Regions from separate parts of the Streptomyces sp. NPDC002779 genome, predicted to be linked through region 1. Evidence: riboswitches for the same ligand, from Rfam matches in the RefSeq annotation. Region 1 holds a riboswitch; the other holds the start of a gene.
What was found. A riboswitch is a leader RNA that binds a small molecule or an ion and turns the genes downstream of it on or off. The one in region 1 is predicted to bind cobalamin.
Positions count from the first base shown of each region.

Region 2: another riboswitch for cobalamin. It lies ahead of ACFYW5_RS31010 ((2Fe-2S) ferredoxin domain-containing protein); the one in region 1 lies ahead of ACFYW5_RS02115 (ribonucleoside-diphosphate reductase subunit alpha).

Region 1 covers NZ_JBIAQC010000001.1:465,569-468,767, reverse strand. Annotated here, with positions in the region: gene ACFYW5_RS02115 (ribonucleoside-diphosphate reductase subunit alpha) at 1-1,311, opposite strand, end outside; cobalamin riboswitch at 1,433-1,575, opposite strand; gene ACFYW5_RS02110 (GNAT family N-acetyltransferase) at 1,611-2,117, opposite strand; gene mctP (monocarboxylate uptake permease MctP) at 2,191-3,199, opposite strand, start outside.
Region 2 covers NZ_JBIAQC010000014.1:103,958-107,156, reverse strand. Annotated here, with positions in the region: gene ACFYW5_RS31020 (FecCD family ABC transporter permease) at 1-658, opposite strand, end outside; gene ACFYW5_RS31015 (ABC transporter substrate-binding protein) at 664-1,653, opposite strand; gene ACFYW5_RS31010 ((2Fe-2S) ferredoxin domain-containing protein) at 1,709-2,050, opposite strand; cobalamin riboswitch at 2,160-2,359, opposite strand; gene ACFYW5_RS31005 (GNAT family N-acetyltransferase) at 2,366-2,902, shown strand; gene ACFYW5_RS31000 (ABC transporter substrate-binding protein) at 2,992-3,199, shown strand, end outside.

The DNA.
Region 1 (3,199 bases):
GGTGCAGAGGTTGGAGGAGTGGACCACATGGCCCGGCAGGGCGGTCTGGTTGGCGGTGCGGTTGGCGGCGTCCTTGAAGGTCATCCAGCCGTTGCCGGTCTGCGCGAGGGTGCGCATCATGCGGCCGTACAGGTCACGGGCGGGGATGGTCCGGCGGGCGAGCCCGCCGGCCTCCGCCTTGCGGTACGCCGCGTCGAACTCCTCGCCCCACAGGTCGACCAGCTCGGGCACGTCGGCGGGGGAGAACAGGCTCCACGGCTCGTCGGCGTTCACCCGGCGCATGAACTCGTCCGGCACCCAGTGCGCGAGGTTGAGGTTGTGCGTACGGCGGGCGTCCTCGCCGGTGTTGTCGCGCAGCTCCAGGAACTCCTCGATGTCGGAGTGCCAGGTCTCCAGGTAGACCGCGGCGGCTCCCTTGCGGCGGCCGCCCTGGTTCACGGCGGCGACGGAGGCGTCGAGGGTCTTCAGGAACGGGACGATGCCGTTGGAGTGCCCGTTGGTACCGCGGATCAGCGAACCCCGGGCGCGGATGCGGGAGTACGACAGCCCGATGCCGCCGGCGTGCTTGGAGAGCCGGGCGACCTGGTGGTAGCGGTCGTAGATGGAGTCCAGCTCGTCCTTGGGGGAGTCGAGGAGGTAGCAGGACGACATCTGGGGGTGCCGGGTGCCGGAGTTGAAGAGCGTGGGGGAGGAGGGGAGGTAGTCGAGACGGCTCATGAGCCGGTAGAGCGCGGCGACTTCGTCCAGCGCGCGGACGGTGTCGTCCTCGGCGAGACCGGCGGCGACGCGGAGCAGGAAGTGCTGGGGGGTCTCGACGACCTTGCGGGTGAGGGGGTGCCGCAGGAGGTACCGGCTGTGCAGGGTGCGCAGTCCGAAGTAACCGAAGCGGTCGTCGGCGCCCGGGTCGACCAGCGCGTCCAGGCGCTCGGCGTGGATCCGTACGAACTCCGCGGTCCGGTCGGCGATGAGTCCCTCCCGGTGGCCGACCGCGACCGACCCGGTGAAGGACGTGACGCCCTGGGAGGCGGCCTCCTCGCGGATGCCGAGGGTGAGCAGCCGGGCGGCCAGCCGGGAGTAGGCGGGGTCCTCGGAGATGAGCCCGGCCGCCGCCTCGGTGGCCAGCTCGCGCAACTCCGCCTCGTCCGCGCGGGCGGACCGGCCGCGCAGCGCGGCGGCGGCGACCCGGCCGGGGTCGGCGTCGGGGAGGTCGGCGGTCAGCTCGGTCAGGGTCCGCAGCAGCGCGGTTCCGGGACCGTCGGTCTCCACCTGGGCGGCTGAAGCTGAAGCCGGGTCGGCTGGCGCGATGGTCACTGGGGGCTCTCCCTCGCTCGGCACGGGGCCTTGCGGAGGGCAGGAGGCAGCTCACGAGCGCACGGGGCGTCGCGTCCACCGGCCCATTCCTCGAGGCCCGGACGTCTGGCACCCGGACCGGACGGCCGGGTGCGCTGTCGGCAGGTCCTCGGACTGACGATCGGGCACGGATGTGCCCAAGTACACCGTTGCGGGACAGTTCCGGATTCGCACCGGATTCCCCTGCGGCGACAGCGAGCACGAGCATACATCTTGTGCCGCCCCGCGATGTCACCCCCAGATGTTGTGTCGCGTCGGCTTCAGAGCGTCAACTCATAGGTGAGGAGAGTGAAGTCGCCGTGCTCCGGGATGGGGTTCCAGTCGCGTTCCGGGGCGCGCCGGAAGCCGAGGCGCTCGTAGATGCGGTGGGCGGTGTGCATCAGGGCCTGGGTGGACAGGACGATGCCCGTGCACCCCGTCGTCGTGCGCGCCCGGTCGACGCAGGCGCGCACGAGGGCTTCTCCCACGCCCCGGCCGCGGGCCGCGTGCGCCACCGCCAGCATGCGGATCTCCGCCTCCCCGGGGCGGGCGAGATCGGCCATGGGGCCGCCGGCCGGCACGAAGGTGACGCCGCCGAGGAGCCGGTCGCACTCCGCGGCCACCAGGACCTCGGCGGCCGCCGCCCGCTTGGCGACAGCGCGGAGTTCACCGAGGTACCAGTCGGCCTCGCCGAAGGTGAGGAGGCCGTCCTGGAGGTAGGCGCGGGCGGTGATCTCGCCCAGTTCGTCGTGTTCGGCGGGTTCCACCGGCCGGATCTGGAAGTCCATGCGGTCAAGTGTGGACGACGACGGGCCGCCGATGTCCTGCATTTCGGCGGCCCGCTGCGGGTGGGGTTCCCGGTCAGGGAATCGGCTTCAGTTCCTTCTGCACGCCCGGATCGCCCGCGTCCGCCGTGTAGTCCTCGGGGCTCGTCTCGTCGATGCCCTCGGGGGCCTTCGCCGCCCTCAGGACGAAGGTAAGGACCACGGTGACGACCAGGTTCAGCACGAACGCCGTCAGGCCGATGTAGCCGATCTCCCCGATGCCGGGGATCTCCTTCGACGAACCGCCGAAGTGCTTCTGCGTCGGCGAGGCGACACCGTACGCCGCCACCGTGCCGTAGAGCATGCCGACCGCCCAGCCGCCGAGCAGCGCCCAGCGGTGGAACCAGCGGGTGAACAGGCCGCCGACCAGGGCCGGGAAGGTCTGCAGGATCCAGATGCCGCCCAGCAGCTGGAAGTTGATGGCGACCGTCTTGTCCATCGTCAGGACGAAGGCCAGCGCGCCCACCTTCACCAGCAGGGACACGATCTTGGAGACCTTGGTCTCCTGCTGCGGGGTGGCGTCCGGCCTGATGAAGTCCTTGTAGATGTTGCGGGTGAAGAGGTTCGCCGCCGCGATGGACATGATGGCCGCCGGCACCAGGGCGCCGATGCCGATCGCCGCGAAGGCCACGCCCGCGAACCAGTCCGGGAACATGTTCTCGAACAGCTGCGGGATCGCCAGCTGGCCGTTGTCCACCTTCACCCCGGCCGCGATCGCCATGAAGCCGAGCAGCGCGAGCAGACCGAGCATCAGCGAGTACAGCGGCAGGATCGTGGTGTTGCGGCGGATCACCTCACGGCTCCCGGAGGAGAGGGTCGCGGTGATCGAGTGCGGGTACATGAACAGCGCCAGCGCCGAGCCCAGCGCCAGGGTGGCGTACGTCCACTGGCCGGCCTCCGGTGGGACGAGACCGCCCACCCCGGTGGTGGTGAACTTCTCGCCCGCGTCGGCGAAGATGTCGTCGAACCCGCCCAGCTTGATCGGGATGTAGATGATCGCCACCGCGATCACCAGATAGATCAGGGTGTCCTTGACGAAGGCGATC
Region 2 (3,199 bases), on a different contig from region 1:
CGTTGGAGGTGACCACGAGGAAACTCGCCACCGCCGACAGCACCTCCGCCATCGCCACGCCCGCCAGGACCAGCCGTACGGTGGTCATCCGTCCGCCGGAGCGGGCCAGGAAGTACACCGCGACCAGGGCCGCCAGCGCGCCGCAGAACGCCGCCAGCGGCAGCGAGAAGGCTCCGAACAGCGTGACGTTGAGGACGAGGACCAGGACCGCGCCGACGCTCGCGCCCGACGACACTCCCAGCAGCATCGGGTCGGCGAGCGGGTTGCGGACCAGTGCCTGCAACGCCATGCCCGCCACCGTCAGGCCGGCTCCCACCACCGCGCACAGCAGTACGCGGGGCAGCCGGACGTCGGTGACGATCGTCTCCCGTACCGGGGGCCACGTCTCATCGGCGAGGGCGGGGTGCAGGTGGTGGAGCAGGATGCCCCACACCTCGTCGGCCGGGATCGTGACCGAACCGGCCGCGATCCCGAACGTCGCCGCCACCGCCACCAAGGCGGCGAGCCCGGCCAGCACCAGGGAGTAAGGGAGCCTGCGGCGGCCGGTGACGGCCTGCGCGGTCCCGGTCCTGGCAGAGCCCTTGCCGACCGTGTCGGCGGTTACCGGCGTCCTGCCCGTTGCGACGGCGTCGGTGCCGGCGGCGGCCGGTTCGCTCACGCCGGTCACCGGAAGCGGTCCGGGTGGAGCTGACGGGCCAGCGACGCAACGGCCGCGGGCACCCGTACGCCCACGACGGTGGAGGACAGCGGCAGCACCGCGAACCGCCGGTTCTTGATGGCGGGCACGTCCTTCAGCGCCGGATTGGCGAGCAGGAACTCCTTCTTCTTCGCCACGCTCTGGTCGCCGTAGTCGTAGATGACGATGACCTCGGGCGCCCGCTCGGCCACCTGCTCGAACGACACGTCACCGAACGGCTTGTCGAGGTCGGCGAAGAGGTTGACGCCTCCGGCGCGCTCGATCATGTCGTTGCCGATGCCCGCGCCGCCCGCGGTGAAGGCGCTCTTGTCGCCGCTGTCGTAGACGAACAGCTTTACCGGCTCCGCTCCGTCGAGTTTGCTGTCCACCTCCTCCAGGGTGGTGTGCAGCCGTTCGATCTGCCGTTCTGCCCGCTCGGGGACGCCGAAGACCTTGGCGACCTCGCGGATCTCCTTGTCCATCGCGGTCATCGTCACCGGCCCGGCCGGGCATTCCTCGATGTTGAGGCGGGTGTTGATGCCGGCCTGGGTGAAGGCGTCACGGGAGCGGCCCTCCTTCTCGTCGAAGGTGGAGGCCCAGCCGCCGTAGACGAAGTCGGGCTCGGCGGCCAACAGCGTCTCGTACGACGGGTACTGCTCCGACAGCACCTTGACCTTGTCGTAGGCGGCCCGGTACTCGGGGAGGATCGCGTCGTCGAGGTAGCCCGTGCCGACCATCGACTTCTCCAGCCCGAGCGCCAGCATCACCTCGGTCGCGTGCTGGTTCAAGGACACCGCGCGCTGCGGCGGGCGCTGAAACGTCGTTGTCACCCCGCAGTTGGACACGGTGACCGGGAATCCCTTCACGGCCGGTCCGTCGGAGCCCCGGGCGTTGTCCTGGGCGTTTGCACCGCAACTGGTGATGAGCACAGCGGTGGCCGTGGCCAGCAAGGGGGACAGCAGACGTCTGCCCGTCATGGGGAAGGTCCTCTCGTACGGGTGCTACGGACGGTCGGCGCGCAGGCTGCCGGTCTCAGCGGGCCGCGCGGCGCCGGGGCGGGGTGAAGGCGTAGAGGTCGAGGATCTCGGGCCGGGCAGCGATGCCGAGGCCGCCCGCGCTCGCCCAGGCGGCGATGTCCTCGGTCGCGGCGGGGTCGTTGACCAGGCCCAGCCGGACCGGCCGCGCCCCGGCGGTCCGTCCGGCGGAGGAGGGCTGCACGACGATCACGTTGGCCTGATCGCACACATCCAGGCAGGCGGAGACGCGTACGGGAGCGACCTCGCCCAGGCGCGCGGTCTGCGCGGTGTGATCGACGCCGGTCACCTCGGGACTGCCGCAGCAGCAGTCCCGGCACACAACGACCCGGCACGGCACCGGAGTTACCGGTCTTGTACCGACTGCGCCCACTGGGCTGCCGTACGCCTCCTCGGCCGGCCTCACGGGCATGCCGAACCACCCTCCTCCGGGGAAATCCGCCCCGGGTTCGTCGAGGAGGCGACCGCGTGAGTCTCCTGGCTCTCGGGTCGAAGCGCGTCCCGGCCTTCCCACCCGGCTTGGGGCAGTGGCCTGTTCGGGACTGGCTCGCCGATCACAGTGGCGGGACCGCGCCGGATTCACACCGGCTTCCTCGTCCGCCGTCGCCTTGTCGCCGGACATCATCGCACAGGGCTACCTGCATATGATGCGCAGATGCAGAACTATCGCATCAGGGCCGCCATGGCCGCCGACCTCGACGAGGCGCGGGCGGTGATGCTCGACACCGTCTACCGCGACTTCGGCACCGGCTACGTGCCGCGCTGGCACGCCGACATCATCGATCCGGGGTCGTTCTACGTCGCCCCGCCCCGGCACACCCTGCTGGTCGCCGTCGACGAGGAGGACGGGACGGTGGCCGCGACGGCCGCGCTCGACGCGCGGGGGCCGGTCCATCCGCCGAACCCGCGGTGGCTGGCCGAGCGGTACCCGTCGGGTGAGACCGCGCAGCTGCGGCGCGTGTACACGCGCCCGGAGCACCGGCGGCGCGGGCTGGCCCGGCAACTGGTGACAGAGCTGCTGGACTTCGCGCGGACGGACGGCGGTTACCGGTCCGTGTACCTGCACACCGACCCGCACTCCCCCGGCGCGATGGGTCTGTGGCGGACGCTGGGCAAGGCCGTCTGCGACGAGAGGGAGGACCTGCCCGGCGGCGGCAACGGCGTGGTGCACTTCGAGATCCCGCTTGCTTAAATGAAAATCATATTCATATGATGCTGGTCGTTGCCGGCCGACCGACCCGTAGGGGAACGTCCGCCCTATGGAAAGACAGAACGAGGACCATGAGATCTCCCCGCCGTCGACTCATAGCCGGCCTGCTGCTCGCCCCCGTGCTCTCCGGCTGCTTCGCCTCCACTGACGACGACTCGTCCTCGGACTCCTCCGGCTCGGGTGAGGCCGGGCGCCTGCGGGTGGCGTTCGCCTTCCAGCCGACGGAGAATTACTCGCCGTACGGCGGCCAGGACTCCTTCATCCTGTCCCGGCTCGGTG